Pontimicrobium sp. SW4: one gene and its partner. Each later gene encodes a partner of the first gene's protein in a complex. Links are inferred from orthologs where the notes say so. Each region holds a gene or a part of one and is shown in the gene's direction. Other genes may lie near its edges.

Region 1 (8,263 bases):
AAGAATGACTAAACAATTATTCAACGAGTTTGACCCAGTTTCAGCTAAAGCTTGGAAACAAAAAATTCAGCTGGATTTAAAAGGTGCAGATTACAATAAAACTCTCATTTGGAACTCTATAGAAGGCATCGATGTAAAACCTTTCTATAGCGCTGAGGATATAGAGAAAACTACTTTTACTGTAAATACAAACAAAGACTGGAAAATATGCCAATCTATCGATGTTAAAAACTCAAAAGAAGCTAACTTAAAAGCTCATGATGTTTTAAATAGAGGTGCCGAAAGCTTGCGTTTTATTATAAAAAATGAAGAAATAAACGCATCAGAACTACTAAAAAACATAGGCTTAAAAAACATTCCTGTCTTTTTTGAATTGGACTTTCTTTCTTCTGTTTATATATCAGAATTAAATAATATTGCAGAAAAAGAAAATGCCATTTTCTATCTTCAAGTAGATATTTTAGGTCATCTGGCAAAAAGCGGCAATTGGTTTTATAGCCTAAAAGAAGATCATAAAATTTTAGAAGATATCATCTATAGGTACTCCTTTTTAAAGTCATCAATTTCAATAGATACATCATTATACCAAAATTCAGGTGCAAATATTACGCAACAATTAGCGTATGCCTTAGCTCATGTAAATGAATACCTAAACCATTTTGGAGAAGCGATTAAAAACAAGATATTGTTTAAAGTTTCAGTTGGCTCTAATTACTTTTTTGAGATTGCCAAACTGAAGGCTTTACGATTATTATGGCACTCGTTAGCCTCAGAATATTATAAAACCCCTTTCGATTGCCTAATTATTACAACTCCAAGCAAACGAAACAAAACCATATACGATTACAACACCAATTTACTTCGTACCACAACGGAATGCATGAGTGCAAGTTTAGGAGGCTCTGATTATATTGATAATCTTAGGTATGATACAATATATCATAAAGAGAATGAATTTGGAGAGCGAATTGCGCGTAATCAGTTACTAATACTAAAACATGAAAGCTATTTTAACATGGTTAACAATCCAACTGAAGGTGCCTATTATATTGAGTCTTTAACACATCAATTAGCGGATAAAGCCTTAAGTGTCTTCAAAAATATTGAGAGTAATGGTGGCTATTTAAAGCAGCTTAAGGAAGGTGTTATTCAAAGGAAAATTAAAGAAAGTGCCTCAAAAGAGCAGGAATTATTTAATAAAGAAGACATTGTGCTATTAGGAACCAATAAGCATAAAAATAAAAACGATAGTATGAAACATGATTTAGAACGTTTTCCATTTCTTAAAAAGAACAAAAGAAAAACCCTTATAGAACCAATAATACCACATCGATTATCCGAAAAAAATGAACAAGAACGTTTAAATGATGAAAAATAATAACAACCTACTATTACATATTATGAGTTTCAAATTTAACTATTACATACTACTAATCTTACTTTTCACTCTATCGTGCAAAGATAGTAGTAACTCAACAGCAAATAAGCAAAGTGAACTATCGAAAAACCTATTAGGGAAATATCATTTTCTAGAAGATACTGGAACTCAAATTTATTTACCAGAAGCTTTCGAAAGGTATTCTTTAACAAAATATCAGCGCTTATTAGATTCGTTAACCACAAAAAAAGAATATAAAATAGAAACCGAAAGATTAGACGCTTTGGGTAAAATGGATGGTTCTTTGTATATCTATTACAATAAAGACAATGGAGCAACATATACTATAAATACTAGGCCTTATTTTGCTTTTACAAAAGATGACGCACCCCAATTGCTAGGTTTAATAACTTCCAGTAACGATAAAGTAAAAGAAAATAGCGATGCAGTATTTACAAAAATGACAGCCAAGTATGGTGGCGATATAAACCAGCAATTATTTAAAACGGTTTACAAGGTTAGTGGCAAGAGCATGAAAAACGATGTCTACAATACGTCCTATATTATATCCTCTAAAGGAAAAACAGTTTTTATACAATTATCAACATTAGATGATATAAATTTTGATCCATATATTGAAAAAATGCTGCTGAAATAATTTTATGAAATTTAGATTTTTACTCATATTGATTATTTCACTCTTTTCTTGTCAAGAAACGAAAACTGTAAAAAGCAATAAAGCAATTGTTGATGGAAAGCACATAAAATTAGATGGTGAGTTTCTTAAAATATTTGTTCCTAAATCATTTACTAAATTTACTTTAGATGAGTATAAAAATGAAATTTTAAAAATTGAAGATTCTTTAACAAGAAAAAATCAACTATTAAAATTTAATCAATTAAAGTTCTCAAAAGGGGATATTTATTTTATAAAAGAAGAAAACAGCACATCCGAAATTTTAGTCAAAGAAATGGATTACTTTCCTTTTACTAAAAAAGAATCTGGTATGCTTCTTACAATGCTATCTAATTCATGTCAAGAATTTGCAAGTTCTAGTGGTGCAACATGCGAAAAAAGAGATGCTGGTTATTCCGGTAATTCTAAAACTAAAGTTTTTAAAGCTGTCTTTGAAATTGATTATAAAAGTCATAAAGCGTATAATTGTTATTATGCTATTACTTCTAATTCTAAAACATACATGGTTAGGGTTTTTACAAATTATCCGCTTAACTATGATCATTACTTAGAAAAATTAATTATTCGATAATGAGAAAAAATGTACAACATATTAGTCTTAAGTCTAAAGTAAAAGGCAAAAGCAAAAATGTAGAAAGCCATTTAACTGCTGAGGAAATTTCAATTAAGTCTACATACACAAAAGAAGACTTAAACAATGTTGAACATATAAATTTTGTAGCAGGAATTGCACCAAATCTTCGTGGACCATACAGTACAATGTATGTTAGACGACCTTGGACTATTAGACAATATGCAGGATTCTCAACAGCCGAAGAAAGCAATGCTTTTTATAGACGTAATTTGGCTGCTGGACAAAAAGGACTCTCCGTAGCGTTCGATTTAGCAACACATCGTGGTTACGATAGCGACCATGAGCGCGTCGTTGGAGATGTTGGAAAAGCTGGGGTTGCTATAGATTCTGTTGAAGATATGAAAGTATTATTCGATCAAATTCCGCTTGATAAAATGTCTGTGTCCATGACCATGAATGGTGCAGTGTTACCAATTATGGCATTTTATATCGTTGCAGCCGAAGAACAAGGTGTAAAACCTGAGCAGCTAGCTGGAACCATTCAAAATGATATTCTTAAGGAGTTTATGGTACGTAATACATATATCTATCCTCCTACACCATCGATGAAAATCATTTCAGATATTTTTGAATATTCAAGTAAGAACATGCCAAAATTTAACAGCATTAGTATTTCTGGTTATCATATGCAAGAAGCTGGGGCAACTTGTGATATTGAATTGGCTTACACTTTGGCTGATGGTTTAGAATATATTAGAAAAGGGCTGGAGGCAGGAATGGATATCGACACCTTTGCTCCTAGATTGTCATTTTTCTGGGCAATTGGCATGAATCATTTTATGGAAATTGCTAAAATGAGAGCAGCTCGTATGCTGTGGGCGAAATTGGTCAAGCAATTCAATCCTAAAAATCAAAAATCTTTAGCATTACGAACACATTGTCAAACTAGTGGTTGGAGTTTAACCGAACAAGACCCATTTAATAATGTTGCTAGAACCTGTATTGAAGCAGCTGCAGCCGCTTTTGGAGGCACACAAAGTTTGCATACCAATGCATTAGATGAAGCTATTGCTTTACCAACAGATTTTTCGGCAAGAATAGCTCGAAACACTCAAATATATCTTCAAGAAGAAACAAATATCGCAAAAACAGTCGATCCGTGGGCTGGAAGTTATTATGTAGAAAAGCTAACACATGATATTACACAAAAAGCGTGGTCTCTAATTGAAGAAGTGGAAGAACTTGGTGGAATGACCAAAGCTATTGAGGCTGGCATACCAAAAATTAGAATTGAAGAAGCTGCTGCACGTAAACAAGCACGTATTGATTCTAGTCAAGATATTATTGTAGGCGTGAATAAATACAGACTAGACCAAGAAGATGCTATTGCTACTCTAGAAGTTGATAATCAAACTGTAAGAAATGCACAAATTGAACAATTAAAACAGTTAAAAATCTCTCGAAATAACGACGCTGTAAAACAAACATTATCTAAATTAAGTGATGCAGCACGTTCAGGAAAAGAAAATTTATTAGCTTTAGCTGTAAATGCAGCAAGAGAAAGAGCTACGCTAGGTGAAATTAGTGATGCCCTCGAAGCTGTTTTTGGAAGATATAAAGCACAAATAAAATCATTTTCAGGTGTGTACAGTAAAGAAATAAAAGACGATAAATCCTTTAAAAAAGCTCAAGAATTAGCAGATAAATTTGCTGAGCAAGACGGTCGTAGACCTCGTATTATGATTGCCAAAATGGGACAAGATGGTCACGATCGTGGAGCAAAAGTAGTAGCAACTGCATATGCTGATGTTGGTTTTGATGTAGATATTGGACCCCTATTCCAAACTCCCGAAGAAGCAGCAAAACAAGCTGTTGAAAACGATGTACATATTTTAGGTGTATCTTCTTTAGCTGCTGGACATAAAACCTTAGTACCTAAAGTTATCGAAGCTTTAAAAGGGTATGGTCGTGAAGATATTATGGTGATTGTTGGTGGTGTCATACCAAAGCAAGATTATCAATACTTATTTGATGCTGGAGCAGTAGCAGTGTTTGGTCCAGGAACAAAAATTAGTGAAGCTGCTATTAAAATTTTAGAGATTTTGATTGATTGATAAAATGAATTAACATTCCTATTATCCGGGAAATAAAAAGGTATAATGAGTATATTAATCCACATATAACCAGTTGTACGTAAGCTGAACAAACTATGAGTTTTAGTTATAAAGAATTTCCTAAAGATGTTTTTGATTCATTTTCACCTTTAATTGAAAAACACAACTTGTCTAAAACATTTAAAGGAGATTATTTTGTTCAACTTACAGGAAAAAAAGTAGTTCTTCAATTTGAATTTGATAGAGGAGATTTGTTTTGTGAAATTAAAAAGATAGGTGACGATTTTAAATTTGCTTTGTGGCAAGTTTATGAGTTTTTATTTCCTATCAGTCAAAAAAAGAATGATTCAAAAGATTATCCGAAAGCTGAATTAAAATTCTACTGTGAATTACTAAACAATGAAATGGAATCGATTATGCTCGGAGATTTTAGTTGGTATAATGAATTGAAAAAAGAGATTGAATATGAAAGTAGTCTAATAGCTGTGATTTATGGACCTGAAATGGATTATGAGCATCCAATCAGTCAAAAATTTTGGAAAGGAGATAAAAGTTGGAAATCTGACATGGAAGATTTCATAAAACAAAAAGGAATAAAATTAAAATAAAGCCTACGTACAACAACGTTTATAATTAATTGCTTGGTTCAGGTTTACGTGGAAATTCCTTCGGAATTTCCTCTGGTTCGTGAATGTTTGCTAAATTAGTTGCTTAACCACGCAACTAACCATACACAAGACCGATGGTATGTAATTGCCTGCGGCACGTAGAATCGCGTTTTGCAAACGCTTCCTTTCTACTAATTACATACCATCGTCCACTGTTAATTGCACCTCGCCAAATTAATTGTATATTTATTCGAGTCTACGAGAACTCCTCACGAAACTACACACATCAGCGTGTATAGCGAATGAGGCGCAATTATGGCTCTCCGTGAGGCGCGCCTCACTACGCCATACACAGTGGACGTTGGCAGTAATATCGAAAACCCAATCTATGAGAATAATTGTTGTTTTATTTATTTGTATTCTATTTTCAAATTGTAATGGAAAGTCGGATGAATTGAAAACATTTAATAGTTTGAAAAATACTGTATGGATTGATTCACTTTGTAACGAATTTCATTTTAAGGATTCCACTATTTCAAAAAGACTTTTATATCAAGAAAATTTGTTTCTTGACCCAATTGGAAAATTGAAATTTAATAATGAAATCGAATTAGAATTTGACTACGGGAATGATGATATTGAAAAGTATTATCTGGAAAGTAAACTAAATGGAAAATTAGTATTTAGACCTTTAGACGAATATAATGACAATCTGACTTTAATAAAAGCTGACTCAATTAAAACATCTGATTTAAAACTTCAAAAATTACACCTAAAAGTAACACCAAATTTTTATTATTCTGGTTTTAGAGAAATCACTATAACCAATGACAAAAAAATCACTTACAGAAAAGAAAGAAATGAAGGGAAATTAGAAACTGCAATCTTTTCTGATTCAACATTTCATCAAATAGAAACCTATTTAGAAATTTTAAAATTCGATGAATATAAAGACAAATATGAATTCTATATTTCTGATGGAGCTGATTATGAATTTAATATAATAACGAATAAGTACGTAAAAATCATTGAATCTACTATGCGACCACCAGAAGGATTGTGGAATTTGATTTCATTTATCGATTTTAAATTACAAACTGAACAAAATACTACTGCCAACACCGTGTATAATTAATTGCTTGGTCACTGCCGACTTACGAACATTCCTGCGGAATATTCTATCTGTGATTTATTTGCTAAATTAGTTGCTTAACCACGCAACTAACCATACACAACAACGTTACCCACCATTTGAGAAAAGATGAAAATACTAACAAACATTTTGATTTTATTAATTTCTGTTTCAGTTTTCGGACAGACAACATCTGAAATAAAACTAAACGAAGCTGTTTCAAAAAATCTTGAAAAAAATACAATTGATATTGTTGATAAAACTTATCTATACATAAATGATGGAACTTCTAATGAACTTTTTTATTATGCAATAAAACCTAAAGGTAAAATTGAGGGAACTCTAATTCTATTACCGCCAACTGCACAAAGTACAGAAGATGTAATCAATAACAATATTAAACTATCTGAAATTGCATTTGAAAAGGGAATTTTAGTAATAATACCATCAATTAATTACAATCTTTATCTTGATAAGATTACAATGACCTTTTTGAATACTACTTTCAAAAAAGCTATATCTAAATATAAAGCACCGAATGACAAAATAATAATCGGAGGTTTCTCTTTGGGAGGAATGAATGCGATTAGGTATATAGAACTCTCAAAAGAAAATCCTGCTTTAACATCAATTCACCCTATTGCCGTTTATGGAATAGACCCACCTTTGGACTGGACAAGAATTTACTATTCATTTCAACGAACTAAAGAGTTAGGCTTTTCAGAAGTAGCAGTAAATGAGGCAACTGATTATTTAGACAAACTGGATAAACAATTCGGAGGTTCACCAGAAAAAGCACCAAATACTTACATTCAACATTCAATGTATTCAAAAACTGAAAAAAACGGAGGAAATGCGAAATTTCTAATTGACTCACCTATTAGAATTTACTCTGACCCAGATATTGATTGGCATTTAAGAGAAAGGCAAACTGATTTTTATGACATCAATGCATTAGACCAAACAGCAATGATTAATGAATTAAGAATTTTGGGTAACGAAAATGCGGAATTTATTAACGCACTGGGAAAAGGGTATCGCTTAAACGGAATGAGACATCCACACTCTTGGTCAATTGCTGAACCGAATGAATTAATGGAATGGATAGTTGACAATTTGAAATAAAACGGTGGGTAACACGGTGTATAAAACATAGCTAATAAGCGCTTAACCAAAAGGTTTGTGTTTATTTACTAAGACCGCCAAATTTTTAATTTGGCTTTTAAAAAATGTAAAGTTAAAAACAAAATATAAAAATTCGGCTCTGTGTTAATCCGAAAAGTTAGTGTCTTTTTGCACGCTACGTTTCATACACAAGACCGTTGTGTTTCATTAAAAAGTCATCAAATAATGAATATTAAAATTCGAAATGCTGAACTTGAAGACCTAGCTGAACTTCAAAATCTATTCTCGGATACAATCATGGAAACTTGCCAAAATGAATATTCATTAAATCAAAGAAAAGTATGGAGTAACGCTGTGAAAAAAACAGAAAAATGGAATAAATCTTTAAAAGAAGAATTTTTCATAGTGGCGGAAAATGATGGAATGATTGTAGGGTTCAGTTCTCTTAAAAATGAAAATTATTTGAATTTAATGTATATACATAAGGACTTTACTCGGAAAGGAATTGCAAGTAGACTTTATGAAAACATTAAAACAAAATCTATTGAATATGGAACTAAAAAACTGAGTGCCGACGTCAGTAAAACTGCTAGACCATTTTTTGAAAAATTAGGATTTAGAGTTTTAAAAGAAAA
Region 2 (5,658 bases), 130 kb from region 1 along the record:
AGCGATCTCCTTTAAAGAGTAAATCGTAATTTGATTTTGGTAATTTAATTTTTGCATCACTATTTTCTAAAACTACATTTAGGTTGGTAAAAGAATCTAGAATATTATGTATGGTTAACTCTCCAAAACTTCCATCTATAATTGAGCTTCCAGCTAAATAATCAATATTAATGTTAGAAGAATTAGAATATAGTACTAGCGACTTTACATTTTTCAATAAAGCTTCATCTACATATTTAAGTGTTAACTCACCTTCATCCCAATAATTCACTAACACAGGTGAATAAGATGCATTGATGGAAGTGGCACTTCCATCAATACGATCTGCTAATAAACTTGAATGCGATATATTTGCTTTAAGGTTGTGAATTACCGCGGCAAACTTAAGTTCTCCATGACGCACATTCACCTTTAACTTAGTATCCTTAGGCATTTTTATCTTGATTGTTTTTTTAACCTTACTATTTTTCTTCTCTAGGTCTTCAAAACGTTTTTCAAATTCTTCTTCTTTTCCTTCCCATTCTTCTTCGAATTCTTTCATACGCTCCTCAATAACCTTACCTTTTTCTTCCCATTCTTTGCCAAACCTTTCACCAAATCTTTCTCCCCATTCTTCCATGTCTTTTGCCCATTTTCCATCAAATTTTTTACTAAATTCTTCTCCCCATTTTTCCATGTCCTTCCCAAATTTCTCTCCAAATTTTTCACCAAATTTATCTCCCCATTTTTCCATACGAGCTGAATAACCATCCCAATCTGTTTTAGAAAACTCTCTAGCCCATTTTTTCATATCTTCCTTATAACCTTTACCATATTTGTCTTCAAACTCTTGACTCCATCTATCCAAGTAAGGCTCTCCTTCTTTTTTATATTTTTCAACATCGAATTGAACATTGTGCACGCCTTTTGGTAATTCAGGCAACTCAGGAATTTTAGGCATTTCTGGAAACTCAAAATTCATTTCTGGCATCCTTGGCATTTCAGGCATCTCTGGCATTTCAGGAATTTCGGGAATATGTATATTAATATCCTTTAATACATCTAAGCCTGAGAAGTCAAAATCAAAGTTATAAGGACCTCCAAATCCTCCTATACTTTCAATAGACACATTGGCTCCAGAGCCATCAACGTCTACTTCCCAAGATTTTAATACCTCTTTTAAATCTTCTTTTGATAATTCATTACTTTCAACATAGGCTTCGACTAGGATTTCGTTTTTATCCCAAGTATCAATTATTATATTGGTATGGTTAGTATCTAACCTTAAAGTAACATCTTTGTTAGCTTTTACTGTTTTAGATAGTTTCTCAAGTTTTTGTTGAGCATTTAAGCTAAATGCTCCTAAAAAGATAAGTGCCAACGCTATATATTTATACTGTTTCATTTGTTCGTTTTTTAATTGTTTTAATAATCATGCTTGTATTTGCTCAAGCTGATTAGTGTCGTTTTTTAATTCGTTTAATTTTTGTTTTAGACGATGCATTAAGTTTAAACGCAACTTTAAATTCTCAATAGAAGCATTAATTGTTTGCTCCGTTGGCCCAGATTTAGTTAATTCTTGAGAAAGGAGTTCATACTCTTTGTTTAACTCTTCTAATCGCTCAAGATATCCATCAAAAAGCTCTTTAGTTTCTGGTGTTATTTCAATTTTAGACAATTCTAAATTGATGTTTGCCAAATAGTAATCTTCTACTTTTTTTAACTCAGGAGATACTTTTCCCAAAGGAGATTCTGTTTTAGTTTCAACTATATCTGTTCCCTCAATAACATCAGGGCTTGAATTAATAATTTTAAACGCTCCAAAACTTAATCCTATTAAAATCACAACACTTGCAGCTATATTTAAAAATGTAAATATGCTTTTTCTTGGTTGTTCAGGAAGTTCTTTATCAAGTCTTTCTAAAAACCTAGCTTCGTGACCTTGTGGCATTTTATCGTTGCTTACTTTTTGTTCATTCTCGAACAGTTTTCTAATGTCTTGTGCCATTTTGCGATAATTTTAATAGTTCTCTTAATTTTGACTTTCCTCTAGATAATTGAGTACGTGATGCTACTTCGGTTATATTTAATATTTCGGCTATTTCTTGGTGGTCGTAACCTTCAATTAAAAATAACATCACAACATATTTATACTTATCAGGCAATTGATTTATTGCTTCTTTTACGTCGTCTAAAGTAATGGTATCTTCTACTAACCATTCGTCTTCATAACCTGTATCGACCACTTTTAGGTGCACCTCATCTAATTCCAACATTTGTTGTTTTTTAGATTTTATTAGGTCAATACTTTTATTAATAACGATTCGTTTTAACCATGCACCAAATGTTACTTCCGCTTTGTATTGATGTAATTTGGCAAACGCTTTAATAAAGGCTTCTTGTACTACATCTTCAGCTTCAAAAGAGTCTTTTACAAATCTTTTAGCTACTATATACATTCCATCACAATACTGATTGTACAGTTTTAATTGTGCTTTACGGTCGTTGCGCCTACACTGTTCAATAATATCTATTGTTAATGTATTCACTAATTGATGTTTTGGTTAGTTCGTGTCATAATACTAATATTAGGTATTATTTTGTTTAAATCAATTCGAATTCAACTAAAAGACGACATAAAAATATAGTTGTTGCAAAAAGCTGGTTATTTTTTTTAGAAATTAAAACAAAGTGTAATAACTTAGCGTTCAAGTTAAAGCTACTTCTAATTAATTTCAAATTTTATTTCGAATGAATAAGTTTTTAAAGGGTCTCATTTTTGTTTTGCTTTTGGTTGCTGTAGGCATATTTTTGTATGCTTACATTAATGGTGATATTTTAAAGAAACCTTTAAGCCCAAAAGATACTGTTGAGTTTAAACTTAACGATTTAGAACTTGAAGTATTTTATAATAGACCCTCTAAAAGGGATCGTAATATTTTTGGTGGATTAGTATCATACAATAAAGTTTGGCGTACAGGTGCCAATGAAGCCACAACCTTTGAAACCAATGAACCTTTAAAAATTGGAAATGATTATTTAACTGCTGGAAAATATACCCTTTGGACGATTCCTAGTGAAGAAACCTGGCAAGTTATTTTTAATTCTAAACAATACCCTTGGGGAGTTAATGATGCAATGCAAGCAATGAGAGACCCTGAATTTGATGCTATAAAAATTGAGGTTCCTGTACAGAAAATTCCAAATACTGTAGAACAATTCACAATTGCTTTTGATAATTCTACAGATAACCTATCTTTAACTATGGCTTGGGACAATGTAAAAATTGCTGTTCCGTTAAATCAATAGTTTGCAAAAAAAACGAAAATACAACTCAGCATTAGAGGAAAAAAAAGGCATTCCTGAACCAGAAATTACTGATGATACTGCAATCTCTAAGGTAGTTTCTAAACGCAAAACACAGCCAAGCGCCAAAGAATTAATACAGGATATTTTAAAAGGAAATATTACGGCATTAAGCAGAGCCATTACTTTGGTTGAGAGTAAAAACCCTGAACATTTAAAGAAAGCAAATTCCATTATTAAAGGATGTTTACCTTACGCTAATAACTCTGTGAGATTAGGAATTACTGGTGTTCCAGGAGTTGGCAAAAGCACGTTTATAGAAGCTTTAGGAAAACACCTAATTACATTAAATAAAAAAATAGCAGTATTAGCTGTTGACCCAAGTAGCTCCATAACCAAAGGAAGTATCTTAGGTGATAAAACACGTATGATAGATCTTGTAAAAGAGACTAACGTATATATAAGACCTTCTGCTTCTGGTGAATCACTTGGTGGTGTTGCAAGAAAAACTAGAGAAACTATTATTCTTTGTGAAGCTGCTGGTTTTGACACTATCATTATAGAAACTGTTGGTGTTGGTCAAAGCGAAACAACTGTACATAGTATGGTAGATTTCTTTTTACTTCTAAAGCTCTCTGGAGCTGGTGATGAATTGCAAGGAATTAAACGTGGTATTATTGAAATGGCTGATGCCATAGTTATAAATAAAGCTGATGGAGATAACCTAAAGCGTGCAAAACTTGCTAAGGTTGAATTTACAAGAGCTTTGCATTTATATCCTGAAAAAGAATCGTCTTGGTCGCCTCCAGTATCAATGTGCAGCGCTTTAAATAATGAAGGGGTTGAAAATGTGTGGACTATGATAATGAAATACATCAATATCACAATTAAAAATAATTACTTCCCAAAAAAAAGACAAGAACAAAATAAATTCTGGCTACTTCAAACCATTGAAGAACAATTAAAATTTGATTTTTATAATAATAAAACCATAAAAATTGAATTACAGAAACAGCTTAAACTAATTGAGGAAAGTAAAACAACACCTTTTACTGCTGCCGAAGAATTACTAAAATTAATCTAACCTTTTTTGATTACCTTGCGCCTTTAAATTTTTGCTATTATTTATGAGCAATTTAGCTGATACTTCCTTTGAAATTTGTATTGTAATTCCGTGTTATAATGAAGAAAAAGGGCTTGACAGAAAAGCCTATTTCAATTTTATAAATAATCACTCTAATGTTTTACTATGTTTTGTAAATGATGGCTCAACAGATAACACAGCTAATATTCTAGCTGGTTTTCAAGAAACTTATCCAGAAAACATAGCAGTAATAAATTGTACCCAAAATGTTGGGAAAGCTGAAGCCATTAGGACTGCAATAGCAGAATGTAATAACAATTATAGTTTCACTTATATTGCATACTTAGATGCAGATTTAGCGACCTCACTGGAAGAATGTTTGTCCCTTACTTCTTATTTTAACGAATCTATACATTTTGTATTTGGTTCAAGAATTATGAAAGTTGGTTCAACTATTAAACGTAGTCAATCACGCTTTTTAATTGGTAGAATTATTGCTACTGCCATCTCCAATATTTTAGACTTAAAAGTGTACGACACGCAATGTGGTTGTAAACTGTTTACCAAAGAGCTTTCTAAAGTCGCTTTTAAGAACCCTTTTATTTCAAAATGGTTATTTGATGTTGAAATCTTTAATAGATTAATGGTGCATTATGGAGTTGACCAAGCTACCAACCACATATTGGAAATACCGCTAAAAAGGTGGATAGATCAAGGAGATTCTAAAGTTAAACTGACCTATTTTTTTAAACTTTGGGTAGATTTATATAAGATTAACAAAGTATGTAAAGCTTCAAGAAAATAATCATGCTCAAAAACGCTAAACAACAATCTGCTTATATTTTTTATTCAATAATTGTCATTATTGCTTTACGATTTATTTTAACTGGACTTATTCCATTGTTAGATAAAACCGAATCAAGATACTCTGAAATAGCTCGCCTAATGTACGAGACTCAAGATTGGGTAGTATTACAAATAGATTATGGTGTGCCATTCTGGGCGAAACCTCCTTTGTCAACTTGGTTATCGGCTGCTAGCTATCAAGTATTTGGAGTGAATGAAATTGCTGCTAGATTACCCTATTTTTTAGTTTGTTTATTATTGGTTTTTATACTAGGTAAATTTGTAAAGCAAGCTGGTAAGAGTTTTTATTTACCAGCGTTTATTTTGCTAACCACTCCAGAGTTTTTATTACACGCAGGTGTTGTGTCTACTGATGCTGTTTTATGTCTTTCTATTACCTTAATTATGATTTCGTTTTGGAAATCTATTGAAAATGAAAAGCG

What was found. The genes of interacting proteins can lie anywhere in the genome.
Region 2: the proteins of scpA (region 1) and meaB are in contact, whole or in part, in a crystal structure (PDB 8DPB), measured with the Methylorubrum extorquens proteins. The link is inferred for Pontimicrobium sp. SW4 from one-to-one orthologs. Residues at the interface, in SOR27001.1 of Methylorubrum extorquens: Glu577, Glu578, Asn579, Asp580, Gly581, Arg582, Arg583, Arg585, His596, Ala604, Ser605, Ala608, Asp609, Gly611, Phe612, Asp613, Val614, Asp615, Ile616, Gly617, Pro618, Leu619, Glu625, Arg628, Gln629, Val631, Glu632, Asn633, Asp634, Glu661; in SOR26638.1 of Methylorubrum extorquens: Arg20, Ala21, Ala24, Arg25, Thr28, Ser32, Arg33, Arg34, His37, Thr98, Gly99, Gly100, Ser101, Ile102, Leu103, Lys106, Thr107, Ala110, Ala113, Ile114, Asp115, Arg116, Ala118, Phe119, Ile120, Arg121, Pro122, Pro124.

What each region holds. Positions count from the first base shown.
Region 1 is NZ_CP157199.1:892,321-900,583, reverse strand. Bases 2,204-5,202 are described here. They hold scpA (methylmalonyl-CoA mutase), read left to right. Parts: upstream 2,204-2,642; coding sequence 2,643-4,763; downstream 4,764-5,202. Other genes in these bases: ABGB03_RS04215 (hypothetical protein), read left to right, coding at 4,859-5,202; ABGB03_RS04225 (hypothetical protein), read left to right, coding at 2,204-2,646. Also shown: ABGB03_RS04240 (septum formation initiator family protein), read left to right, coding at 1-12; ABGB03_RS04235 (methylmalonyl-CoA mutase subunit beta), read left to right, coding at 5-1,378; ABGB03_RS04230 (hypothetical protein), read left to right, coding at 1,401-2,036; more of ABGB03_RS04225, read left to right, coding at 2,041-2,203; more of ABGB03_RS04215, read left to right, coding at 5,203-5,371; ABGB03_RS04210 (hypothetical protein), read left to right, coding at 5,760-6,506; ABGB03_RS04205 (hypothetical protein), read left to right, coding at 6,633-7,628; ABGB03_RS04200 (GNAT family N-acetyltransferase), read left to right, coding at 7,770-8,263. UniProt on the Escherichia coli protein: Catalyzes the interconversion of succinyl-CoA and methylmalonyl-CoA. Could be part of a pathway that converts succinate to propionate.
Region 2 is NZ_CP157199.1:766,030-771,687, reverse strand. The notes cover bases 2,556-5,329. They hold meaB (methylmalonyl Co-A mutase-associated GTPase MeaB), read left to right. Parts: upstream 2,556-3,289; coding sequence 3,290-4,369; downstream 4,370-5,329. Other genes in these bases: ABGB03_RS03585 (glycosyltransferase family 39 protein), read left to right, coding at 5,177-5,329; ABGB03_RS03590 (glycosyltransferase), read left to right, coding at 4,413-5,174; ABGB03_RS03600 (DUF2911 domain-containing protein), read left to right, coding at 2,731-3,288. Also shown: ABGB03_RS03615 (hypothetical protein), read right to left, coding at 1-1,384; ABGB03_RS03610 (hypothetical protein), read right to left, coding at 1,412-1,987; ABGB03_RS03605 (RNA polymerase sigma factor), read right to left, coding at 1,971-2,528; more of ABGB03_RS03585, read left to right, coding at 5,330-5,658. UniProt on the Escherichia coli protein: Binds and hydrolyzes GTP. Likely functions as a G-protein chaperone that assists AdoCbl cofactor delivery to the methylmalonyl-CoA mutase (MCM) ScpA and reactivation of the enzyme during catalysis.